DNA from 3 places in the Streptomyces sp. NPDC058008 genome. Region 3 is predicted to be linked to each of the others. Evidence: riboswitches for the same ligand, from Rfam matches in the RefSeq annotation. Region 3 holds a riboswitch; each other region holds the start of a gene.
The links. Region 3 has a riboswitch for thiamine pyrophosphate ahead of thiC (phosphomethylpyrimidine synthase ThiC). Riboswitches for the same ligand answer to the same signal wherever they lie in the genome.

Region 1: another riboswitch for thiamine pyrophosphate. It lies ahead of ACFVS9_RS23860 (thiamine ABC transporter substrate binding subunit); the one in region 3 lies ahead of thiC (phosphomethylpyrimidine synthase ThiC).
Region 2: another riboswitch for thiamine pyrophosphate. It lies ahead of thiO (glycine oxidase ThiO); the one in region 3 lies ahead of thiC (phosphomethylpyrimidine synthase ThiC).

What each region holds. Positions count from the first base shown of each region.
Region 1 covers NZ_JBHVQX010000024.1:98,598-102,561, reverse strand. The annotation lists gene ACFVS9_RS23875 (phosphatidate cytidylyltransferase) at 1-759, shown strand, start outside; gene ACFVS9_RS23870 (DUF6191 domain-containing protein) at 857-1,183, shown strand; gene rlmN (23S rRNA (adenine(2503)-C(2))-methyltransferase RlmN) at 1,346-2,452, shown strand; TPP riboswitch at 2,541-2,657, shown strand; gene ACFVS9_RS23860 (thiamine ABC transporter substrate binding subunit) at 2,730-3,824, shown strand; gene ACFVS9_RS23855 (ABC transporter permease) at 3,869-3,964, shown strand, end outside.
Region 2 covers NZ_JBHVQX010000009.1:215,690-219,653, reverse strand. The annotation lists gene ACFVS9_RS12060 (thiazole synthase) at 1-217, opposite strand, end outside; gene thiS (sulfur carrier protein ThiS) at 220-450, opposite strand; gene thiO (glycine oxidase ThiO) at 447-1,661, opposite strand; TPP riboswitch at 1,659-1,771, opposite strand; gene ACFVS9_RS12045 (hypothetical protein) at 1,816-2,157, shown strand; gene ACFVS9_RS12040 (NAD(P)/FAD-dependent oxidoreductase) at 2,192-3,424, shown strand; gene ACFVS9_RS12035 (Rv2175c family DNA-binding protein) at 3,493-3,858, shown strand.
Region 3 covers NZ_JBHVQX010000008.1:175,334-179,297, reverse strand. The annotation lists gene ACFVS9_RS10785 (hypothetical protein) at 1-622, shown strand, start outside; gene thiC (phosphomethylpyrimidine synthase ThiC) at 803-2,638, opposite strand; TPP riboswitch at 2,631-2,764, opposite strand; gene ACFVS9_RS10775 (YibE/F family protein) at 2,836-3,964, shown strand, end outside.

The DNA of each region.
Region 1 (3,964 bases), on a different contig from region 3:
CTCGTCGTCGGCTCCCTCTTCATCGTGAAGGCCGTCTTCGTCGGCGTGGTCGTGCTGGCGGTCGTGGTCGGTCTCTGGGAGCTGACCTCCCGCCTCAAGGAGCGCAAGGGCATCGACGCGCCCCTCGTGCCCCTCGCCGTCGGCGGCGCCGCGATGGTGGTCGCCGGCTATGCCCGGGGGGCGGAGGGCGCCTGGGTCGCCATGGCGCTCACCGCGCTCGCGGTGCTCGTGTGGCGGATGACCTCACCGCCCGAGGGCTACCTCAAGGACGTCACGGCGGGCGTCTTCGCCGTGTTCTACGTACCGTTCCTGGCCACGTTCGTCACGATGATGCTCACTGCGGACGACGGTGCGTGGCGGGTGCTGACCTTCCTGCTGCTGACCGTGGTCAGCGACACCGGGGCGTACGCCGTCGGCTGGCGCTTCGGTACGCACAAGCTGGCACCCCGGATCAGCCCGGGGAAGACCCGGGAGGGCCTGTTCGGCGCGGTCGGCTTCGCGACGGTGGCCGGCGCGCTGTGCATGGAGTTCCTGATCGACGACGGGGCCTGGTGGCAGGGCCTGCTCGTGGGCCTCGCCGTCGCCGCCAGCGCCACGCTCGGGGACCTGGGCGAGTCCATGATCAAGCGGGACCTCGGGATCAAGGACATGGGCACGCTGCTGCCCGGCCACGGCGGCATCATGGACCGGCTCGACTCGCTCCTGCCGAGCGCTCCGGTCGTCTGGCTGCTGCTCGTCCTGTTCGTCGGATCCGGCTGACCGGCCGGACCGCCGTGGACATGTGTGGGGGCCGTCGCCCGGAAGCGACGGCCCCCACCGCTGTACCCGCGCCCCACGGTCCGGGACACTCGCCGGTATGGGATTCGCCGTCTTCATGACCCTTCCGGGACTGGTCGTCGTACTCACCGTCCTCGCCTTCGCGGACCAGCTCCTGCTCCGGGCGGGCCGGGCGGGTGTCCTGCCCTGGCGCAACAGCGTGCGGCAGGGCCAGATCTCCTCCACGGGCTTCGAGCAGCTGCACGCGAGCTTCTCGCCGGGCAAGCAGAGCGAACTCAGGGAGCGGCGGTCGGCCTTGCTGGTGCGGGACGACGAGGAGGACGGCGCGCCTCCGCACCGCACGACGGTGGACCTGGCGGACGGGACCGCGGTCGTCCGCCTCCCGGCAGGACGCCCCACCGCCTGACGGAGAGGCCGGGGCCCGGGCCGCCCGGCGTGGAATCGGTCACGGCCGCCGGGCCGGCGGGGCCGTCCCCGGGCCGTCGTCCGCCGGTCGCGGGCCTCCCTGTCGCGCCCGCTCCGGCGGCGGCCCGGGGCACCTCGGCGTGTCTGCGACACTGGATGAACCATGCCTAAGCCCGGAGAACTCACTTTCGTCGCGCCCCGTGGAGCCAAGCGGCCGCCGCGGCACCTCGCCGACCTCACGCCCGACGAGCGCAAGGAAGCAGTCGCCGCGACCGGCGAGAAGCCCTTCCGCGCCAAGCAGCTGTCGCAGCACTACTTCACGCGGTACGCGCACGACCCGGCGGAGTGGACCAACATCCCGGCCGCCTCGCGCGACAAGCTCGCCGAGGCGATGTTCCCCGACCTGATGTCGGTCATGCGCCACATCAGCTGTGACGACGACACCACCCGCAAGACGCTCTGGAAGCTGCACGACGGCACCCTCGTGGAGTCGGTCCTCATGCGCTACCCGGACCGGGTCACCATGTGCATCTCGTCCCAGGCGGGCTGCGGGATGAACTGCCCGTTCTGCGCCACCGGCCAGGCGGGCCTCGACCGCAACCTGTCGACAGCCGAGATCGTGCACCAGATCGTGGACGGCATGCGGGCGCTGCGCGACGGCGAGGTCCCGGGCGGCCCCGCGCGGCTGTCCAACATCGTCTTCATGGGCATGGGCGAACCGCTGGCCAACTACAAGCGCGTGGTCGGGGCGATCCGCCGGCTGACGGACCCGGAGCCGGACGGCCTGGGGCTCTCGCAGCGCGGGATCACCGTGTCCACGGTGGGTCTGGTGCCCGCCATGCTGCGCTTCGCCGACGAGGGCTTCAAGTGCCGCCTCGCGGTCTCCCTGCACGCTCCGGACGACGAGCTGCGTGACACCCTCGTGCCGGTCAACACCCGCTGGAAGGTCCGTGAGGTCCTGGACGCCGCGTGGGAGTACGCGGAGAAGTCGGGTCGCCGGATCTCCATCGAGTACGCGCTGATCCGGGACATCAACGACCAGGCCTGGCGCGGCGACCGGCTGGGCCGGCTGCTCAAGGGCAAGCGGGTGCACGTCAACCTCATCCCGCTGAACCCCACCCCGGGCTCCAAGTGGACCGCGTCGCGGCCCGAGGACGAGAAGGCGTTCGTCGAGGCCATCGCGGCCCACGGCGTGCCGGTCACCGTCCGGGACACCCGGGGCCAGGAGATCGACGGCGCCTGCGGCCAGCTGGCGGCCTCCGAGCGCTGAGGCGCTTCCCGGTGGCGGGCGCCGCCCGGTGTGATCCGGCCGGTCCGGCGTGATCCGGCCGGTGTAGCCTGGCCCGGAAATCAACTTCATATTCCGACAGGGGAGCGCCACAGCGCTGAGAGTGCGGCACCGGGAACCGGTCGTCCGCAGACCCTCTGAACCTCGCCCGGGTCATTCCGGGTAGGAAGTTCGGGCCTTACTCAAGCTGTTGCGCCCTGCCCGCTCACCGAGCGGGCGGGGCCGCGTCTCTTCCTGGTCATCTCCAGGAGGAATCACCATGAAGACCACGACGAAGTACGCGGCGGGCGCGCTCGCCGCGACGCTCGGCGTCACCGTGCTCGCCGGCTGCGGCGGCTCCGACGACAAGGCGTCCGGGGGCACGGGCGGCGGCTCGAAGACCGTCACCCTGGTCAGCCACGACTCCTTCAACGCCTCGGACGCCGTCCTGAAGGCGTTCACGAAGGAGACCGGCTACCAGGTCAAGGTGCTCAAGAGCGGAGACGCCGGAGCGGCCCTCAACCAGGAGATCCTGACGAAGGGCTCCCCCCGCGGCGACGTGTTCTTCGGCGCCGACAACACACTGCTCTCCCGCGCCCTGGACAACGGTCTGTTCACGCCGTACGAGGCGAAGGGCCTGGACCGTGTCGACGCCGACGCCCAGCTCGACGCCGGCAAGCACCGGGTCACGCCCGTCGACACCGGCGACATCTGCGTCAACTACGACAAGAAGTACTTCGCCGACAGGAAGCTCGACCCGCCGAAGACCTTCGACGACCTGCTGAAGCCCGCCTACAGGAACCTCCTCGTCACCGAGAACGCCGCGACCTCCTCGCCCGGCCTCGGCTTCCTCCTCGGTACGGTCGCCACCCAGGGCGAGACCGGCTACCAGGACTACTGGAAGAAGCTGAAGGACAACGGCGTCAAGGTCGTCGACGGCTGGGAGCAGGCGTACAACGAGGAGTTCTCCGGCTCCGCGGGCGGCAGGAAGGCCGGCGCCGACCGTCCGCTCGTCGTCTCGTACGCCTCCAGCCCGCCCGTCGAGGTGCTCTACGCCGATCCGCAGCCCGCCGAGGCCCCGACCGGTGTCGCCACCGGCACCTGCTTCCGGCAGACCGAGTTCGCCGGGCTGCTGGACGGCGCGAAGAACGAGGCGGGCGGCAAGGCGCTGCTGGACTTCCTGATCAGCAAGCGTTTCCAGGAGGACATGCCGCTGAACATGTTCGTGAACCCGGTGGTCGAGGACGCGGAACTGCCGGAGCTGTTCACGAAGTTCGGTGCCACCGTCGGCACGCCGGCGACCGTGGCCCCGGAGAAGATCGCCGAGAACCGTGAGCAGTGGGTCCAGTCGTGGTCGTCGCTCGTCGTGAAGTAGCCGCGCGGCCCCCGCGCGGGGGGAACGCGGTGCGGCTCGGTCTCATGGCGGTGCCCGTCGCGTTCTTCGCGCTGTTCTTCGCCTACCCGGTCGTCGCGATCGTCGGCCGCGGGCTGAAGGCGGACGGCGTCTGGCAGTTC
Region 2 (3,964 bases), on a different contig from region 3:
CGGTGTTCGGCAGGACCTGGATGGAGAGGCGCTCCAGGACGGAGAGCACCGACCCCTGGACGGAAGGGTCGAGCCGGCGCATCGCGACGGTGGTCAGCTCGGTGCCCGAGGCGGCCAGGGAGCGTTCCAGCACGTCCAGGCTGGGTGCCCCGCCCGTCCCCATGATCAGCCGCGAGGAGAACGTGGCCGGGCCGAGGGTGAGGAGATCGCCGGACACGGTCAGCCCCCCTGGACCGCGGTGAGGACCTCGACGCGGTCGCCGTCGGTGAGGGCCGTGGCCGACCACCGCCCGCGGGGGACGACGGTCTCGTTGACCGCGGCGGCGACACCCGAGGGCGCCGCGGTCAGCCCCGCGACCAGGGTGTCCAGGGTGGTGCCCGCGGGGAGGGCGCGGCGCTCCCCGTTGACGGACACGGAGACGTGGACGGGTACGGCGGCGGGCTGTGTCATACGGGCTGCTCCTGCGACGCGGGGGTGGTCTGTCCGGGGGTGCGGGCCGGCGCGCTCCCCGGGGAGGCGGGGGCGAAGCGGTGCGGCGAGAAGGGGCGGGCGAGCTCGGGCAGCTCGCCCGCGGTCAGCACATGGGCCATCACCTCGCCGGTCACGGGGGTCAGCAGCACCCCGTTGCGGTGGTGCCCGGTGGCCAGGTGCAGGCCGGGCAGGGCCGTGGGGCCCAGCAGCGGCGCGTTGTCCGGCGAGGCGGGCCGCAGCCCGGCCCGGGTCTCGGTCAGCGGCAGTTCGGTGATGCCGGGTATCAGCTCGTGGGCGTCACGCAGCAGCTCGTACACCCCGCCCGCCGTGACCGTGGTGTCCCAGCCCAGCTCCTCGGTCGTCGCGCCGACGACCAGCTCGCCGTCGGCGCGCGGGACGAGGTACACCTGGCTGCCGCGCACCACGGCCCGTACGGTCCGGCTGAGGAAGGGGGCGTACGCGCGCGGCACGGTGAGCCGCAGCACCTGCCCCTTCACCGGGCGCACCGGAGGTACGACGTCCTCGGGCAGCCCCTCCAGCCGGCCGCTGAGACTGCCGCCGGCGAGCACCACCTGGCCGGCCGTGAGCCGGGTGCCGTCGGCGAGTTCCGCCCCGGCCGCCCGGCCGCCCGTGACGGAGAGCCGCCGGGCCCGGTCACGGCGGAAGGCCACCCCCGCCCGCTCGCACGCGGTGACCAGCGCCGCGGCCAGCCGCCTCGGGTCCACCTGGTGGTCGCCGTCCACCCGCAGCCCGCCGCGCACCCCCGGCGCGAGCATCGGCTCCAGGCGGCGGCACTCCCGGCCGCTGAGCCACTCGGACTCCAGCCCCGAACGCCGTTGCAGTACGTGCAGTTCCCGCAGGTGCGCCCGGTCGTCGGAGTCCAGGGCGACGGACAGGGTGCCGCAGGCCCGGAAGCCGGTCGTCCGGCCGCTCGCCTCCTCCAGCTCGGCCACGAACGCCGGATAGCGTTGCGCGGAGGCCACGTTGAGGCCGAGCAGCATCTGCTCGCCGTAGTGGAGTTCGGTGACGGCGGCCAGCATCCCGGCCGCGACCTGGGCGGCCCCGCCGCCTGGCTCCGGATCCGCCAGCGCGGTGCGCAGGCCCCGCTGCGCCGACCGCCAGGCGGTCACCAGGCCGATGAGCCCGCCTCCGACGACCAGGACGTCGGAGGTGTCCGTGGAGATGCGCATGGGCGTCCAGCCCCTCCCTTCGCCGGCATGACCCGGATCAGGTTCGTACGGTCGGAGGCCGGTCAGCCTCCCTCTCAGCCCGGTGCGTCCGGACTCCCGCGAGTGCCTTACGGTGGCCAGCCTAGACCCCGCCGCCGGTAAGGGAGCAGCGCCCGTGGCCCGTTCGCTCGACGGACTCGTCCTCTCGCCGGTGGCGGACCAGGCCCCCGGCCAGGTCGGGACCCTGACCCGGTTCACGTACCACGAGCGGGACGGCCGGATCTGGGCCGAGTACGCGGGCGGGGACGTCGTCCGGGGACACCTCGTCGGCACCCGGGACGCGGACGCCCTGGACTTCCGCTACGTCCAGTTGAAGCGGGACGGGACGACCTCCGGCGGCCACTGCGTCTCCCTCGTCACCGACCTGCCCGACGGCAGGGTCCGCCTGGACGAGACCTGGCACTGGGAGTCCCAGGAGGGCAGCGGGACGAGCGTCGTGGAGGAGCTCCCGCGCTGACGCCATGTCACGGGGCAGCCCTTAGGGTGGTCGGGTGAACGAGCAGACACAGGACCCGGCAGCGGGGGACCGGCCGCGGGACGTCGTGATCGTGGGCGCCGGCATGGCCGGCGTGCAGACGGCCGTGGCCCTGCGCGAACAGGGCTTCACCGGCCCGGTCACCCTGATCGGCGCCGAACCGCACCAGCCGTACGACAGGCCGCCCCTGTCCAAGGCGGTCCTGCTGGGCAAGGCAGAGGACTCCGCCTTCGACGTCGACTTCGAAGCCCTGGACATCACCCTGCGCCTGGGGCTCGACGTGTCCGGCCTGCGTTCCGGGGCGCACGAGCTGGACACCCCGGAGGGGCCCGTCGGCTACGGCGTACTGGTCCTCGCCACCGGGGCGGAACCCGCCGCGCTGCCCGGATCCGAGGGCGTGCCCGGCGTCCATCTGCTGCGCACCCTCGACGACGCCGCACGGCTGCGGCCGGTCCTGGAGCGGCAGCACGACGTGGTCGTCGTCGGGGCGGGCTGGATCGGCGCCGAGTTCGCCACCGCGGCCCGCGCCGCCGGGTGCGCGGTCACCGTCGTCGAGGCCGCCGGCCGGCCCCTCGCGGGCACTCTGCCCGCCGAGGTCGCCGCCCCGATGGCCGGCTGGTACGCCGAGAGCGGGGCGGAACTGATCACCGGCGCCCGCGTCGACCGTGTCCGGCAGGGCGCCGTCCACCTGGCGGACGGGCGGGTGATCCCCGCCGGGGCGGTGGTCGTGGGCATCGGCGCCCGGCCCGCCACCGGGTGGCTCACGGACTCGGGCATCGCGCTGGGCGCGGACGGCTCGGTCACCACCGACAGCTCCCTGCGCACCTCGCTGCCCGACGTCTACGCGGTCGGCGACTGCGCCTCCTTCCCCTCCGCCCGCTACGGGGAGCGGCTCCTGGTCCACCACTGGGACAACGCCCTCCAGGGCCCCAGGACGGTCGCGGCGGCCCTGGCCGGCGGGGCAGCGAGCTCCTACGACCCGGTGCCCTACTTCTGGTCCGAGCAGTTCGGACGCTTCGTCCAGTACGCGGGCCACCACACCGGGGCCGACACGCTGCTGTGGCGGGGCGACCCCGCCGACCCGTCCTGGACGGTCCTCTGGCTGCGCCACGGGGTCCTGGTGGCCGTGCTGGCCGTCGGCAGGCCCCGTGACCTGGCGCAGGGGCGCAAGCTCGTCGAAGCCGGGGCGCGGATCGATCCGGCGCGGGCCGCCGACTCCTCCGTCCCGCTGAAATCGGCGGCGCTCTAGGGCTGGCCACGGCCTCGTACGCCCGGCCCGGCTACCGGCCGCCCGTCCGGGATGGCACGCTTGTCCTTGTGACCGAGATTGACGCAAAGATCGATGCTCTCGTCCCCGCATGGCTCCACCTTCCCGACATCGCGGAAATGCTGGGTGTCGAGGTGACGCGCGTACGGCAGCTGGTGAAGGAAGGCCAGCTGATCGCCGTACGACGTGGTGAGAACCGTGCGCTCCAGGTGCCTGCCGCCTTCATCGACGGCGACAAGGTGGTCAAGGGCCTCGCGGGGACCCTGACACTCCTGAGGGACGACGGCTACAACGACGAAGAGATGCTGGACTGGCTCTTCACCCCCGACCCCAGCCTGCCCGGAACCCCGGCGCAGGCCCTGAGCGAGAATCGCGGTACGGAGGTGAAGCGCCGCGCCCAGGCGCTCGCCGTCTGACCGGACGACCGTGAGTGGAGTGCGGGGCGCGGCCCACGCGGCCCCCCCACCCCCCGTAAGGGGCCCCCCCGCCCCGCGGGGCACCCCCCGACCGGGGGGGAGCCCC
Region 3 (3,964 bases):
TGTGAAGGTCCGCGGCGAGCTGCGCGGGCCGGAGGACCCGGACGCGCACGACTCCGTGCTCGCCCCCGCCCCGGCCGGGCCCGCCCCCGAGGGTGCCGGTACCGGCGCGGTGATAGCCGTACTGGCACCGGTGCTCGCCGCAGCCGCCGCACTGATATTCCTGCTGGTCGGATATCTGCTGAAGGCGCTCGACCCCGCCCCGGCGTTCGCGGGGACCATGGTCGCCGCCGGATGGTTCTTCGCCGCGGTCGCCGCCGCCGCCATCCTGGTCGCCGCGGTGGGGCTCCTGGTCACCGCTCTGCGCAACGGTGCCACGGCCCTGCCCGCCGTGGACGAGGAGGAGGAACTGCCGGAGGACGTGGCGCGAGCCCGGGAGGCCTGGCGCCACGCCCTGCTGGAACGCGGGATCCTGCCCTTCTTCCGGGACGCGCTGGCCGACCCGACCGCGGGGCCCGCCGCGCGCACGCCGCACCGTTCGGCGAACCGGATACCGAAGGTCGGCTACAGCAGACCGGACTTCTCCGGGCCGGGGGACGGCCCCTCGGCCGGCCCGCGTCCGACCTTCACCAGCCCCGACTTCACCAGCCCGGACTTCGGCGGCCCCGAGAACCGGCCGGAGTGATCCGCCCGCTACTCGGGCCGGAGTGGTCCGCCCCGGCCCGGCGGGTCCCGCCGGGCCGGACCACCCAGGCGCCGGGCCGGGCCACACCACGCCGGCGTGCGCCGGGCCCGGCCCGCGGCGCCCTTCCGGGCCGGCGGTGGCGAGGAGGGCGCCGCGAGGCCCTGCGGACGGGCCCCGGCGTCAGTCCGCGTCCGCGAGCGGCAGGTAGACCCTGTTGCCCGCCGCCGCGAACTCCCTGGACTTCTCGGCCATACCCGCCTCGATCTCGGCCTGTTCGTGCCCGTGCTCCCGCCGGATGTCGTGGGAGATCTTCATCGAACAGAACTTGGGGCCGCACATGGAGCAGAAGTGCGCCGTCTTCGCGGGCTCCGCCGGCAGCGTCTCGTCATGGAACTCCCGCGCGGTGTCCGGATCGAGGGCCAGGTTGAACTGGTCCTCCCAGCGGAACTCGAACCGGGCGTCCGACAGCGCGTCGTCCCACTCCTGGGCCCCGGGGTGCCCCTTGGCCAGGTCCGCCGCGTGGGCGGCGATCCTGTAGGTGATGACGCCTGTCTTCACGTCGTCGCGGTTCGGCAGTCCCAGGTGCTCCTTGGGCGTGACGTAGCAGAGCATCGCCGTCCCCCACCAGGCGATCATGGCCGCGCCGATGCCCGAGGTGATGTGGTCGTACGCGGGCGCCACGTCGGTGGTGAGGGGACCCAGCGTGTAGAACGGCGCCTCCTCGCAGATCTCCTGCTGGAGGTCGATGTTCTCCTTGATCTTGTGCATCGGGACATGGCCCGGACCCTCGATCATCGTCTGGACGCCGAAGCGCTTGGCCACGGTGTTGAGTTCGCCGAGCGTACGGAGTTCGGCGAACTGCGCCTCGTCGTTGGCGTCGGCGATGGAGCCGGGACGCAGCCCGTCGCCGAGCGAGTAGGTCACGTCGTAGGCCGCGAGGATCTCGCAGAGCTCCTCGAAGTGCTCGTACAGGAACGACTCCTTGTGGTGCGCGAGGCACCAGGCGGCCATGATCGAGCCACCGCGCGAGACGATGCCGGTCTTACGGCGTGCCGTCAGCGGGACGTACGGCAGCCGCACCCCGGCGTGCACCGTCATGTAGTCGACGCCCTGCTCCGCCTGCTCGACGACCGTGTCCTTGTAGATCTCCCAGGTCAGTTCCTCGGCGCGGCCGTCGACCTTCTCGAGCGCCTGGTACAGGGGCACCGTGCCGATCGGCACGGGGGAGTTGCGGAGGACCCACTCGCGGGTGGTGTGGATGTTGCGGCCGGTGGAGAGGTCCATCACCGTGTCCGCGCCCCACCGGGTGGCCCAGGTCATCTTGTCCACCTCCTCCTCGATGGACGAGGTCACCGCGGAGTTGCCGATGTTGGCGTTCACCTTCACCAGGAAGCGCTTGCCGATGATCATCGGCTCGGTCTCCGGGTGGTTGACGTTGGCCGGCAGGACCGCGCGGCCCGCCGCGATCTCCTCGCGCACGACCTCGGGTCCGACGTTCTCCCTCAGGGCGACGTACTCCATCTCCGGGGTGATCTCCCCCCGGCGGGCGTACGCGAGCTGGGTGACGGGCCGGCCGTCACGGCTGCGGCGGGGCTGCCTCGGACGGCCCGGGAAGACCGCGTCGAGGTTGCGCAGGCCCCCGCGTGGCGAGGTGTGCTTGAGTCCGTCGTCCTCGGGCCGGGCGGGGCGCCCCGCGTACTCCTCGGTGTCGCCACGGGCGATGATCCAGTTCTCCCGGACCGGTGCGAGCCCCCGGCGGACATCGGTGTCGACGGCGGGGTCCGTGTACGGACCGGACGTGTCGTACAGCGTCACCTCCCCGCCGTTGGTGAGGTGCACCTGACGGACCGGCACCCGGAGGTCGGGGCGTGAGCCCTGGACGTACCCCTTGTGCCAGCCGACGGACCTCCCCGTCGCGTCGTCCCCCGCCCCCTCGGTGGAGGCCGGGCCGTCGGTATCCGCCGGAATCCGCGCATTCCGCTTCGAGGCAGGCGTGCGTGCGTCCGCTGTGGTCATGAGACCTACTCCCTACGCCGGCATTACCCGGTAACAGGTTCGGCGGTCGGCGCAGCGCGTCCCGTAGGGATATACGGAGGTCAGCGCCCTCTCAGCCCGGTGCTCCGAGCTCCCGCGTGTACAGATGTGCCCCCACGCTAGCCTCCCGTCTGGCGTGCTGGCCAGAGGGCCTCCCCGGTTCTTGGGATGATCGGCGGGTGACGTCCCCCGGAAGCGCCCCCGAACCCCACGGCCCCGCGACAGGCAGCACGCAGAGCCATACGCACGCCCACACCCACAGCCACGGTCCAGCCGCGCCCGTCTCCAAGCACCTGCGCAAGGTCATCGCGGCCGTGGTGATCCCCTTCGCGACCGCGGTCCTGGTCGGGCTCGTCGCGTTCTGGCCGGGCGGCGCCCCCGCCCACGAGCGCACGGGCGTCGGATTCGACCGGCAGACCCAGGACGGCCGGGTGACGAAGGTCGTGTCGGTCGACTGCGCCGACGTCAACGCCTCGCAGGTACCGCCGACCGGCGACACCTCGACGGCGTCGGGGCGGGAGGCGGTCAACGAGCAGTCGGGCCGGTGCAAGAAGGCGACCGTCGAAGTGACCACGGGTGACGACAAGGGACGTACGTTCGTCGAGGTCATCCAGCCCGACGCCCCCCGCCAACTCCACGAGGGCCAGGGGGTGGTCGTGGCGTACGCTCCCGACGCGCCCCGGGACCTGCAGTACTCGGTCACCGACGTGGACCGCACGGTGCCGATGGCGTTGCTCGCCGGGATCTTCGCCCTCGCCGTGGTGGTGGTGGGCAGGATCCGCGGCCTGATGGCGCTGATCGCGCTCGCCGTCTCCTTCGCCGTGCTGACCCTGTTCATCCTGCCGGCGATCCTTCAGGGCTCGAATCCGCTGGTGGTGGCGGTGATCGGGGCCAGCGCCATCATGCTGATCGCCCTCTACACCTGCCACGGGCTGACGGCGCGCACCTCCGTGGCCGTCATCGGCACGCTCATCTCACTGCTGCTGATCGGGCTGCTCGGCTCCCTCTTCATCGGCTGGGCCAGCCTGTCCGGGAACACGGACGACAACACCGGCCTCATCCACGGGCTGTACCCGCACATCGACATGAGCGGTCTGCTGCTGGCCGGTGTGATCATCGGTTCGCTCGGTGTGCTGGACGATGTGACCGTCACCCAGACGTCGGCGGTCTGGGAACTCCACCAGGCCGACCCGTCCATGGGTGTGCGCCGGCTCTACCGCGCGGGCATCCGGATCGGGCGCGACCACATCGCCTCGGTCGTCAACACGCTCGTGCTCGCCTACGCGGGCGCGGCGCTCCCCCTGCTGC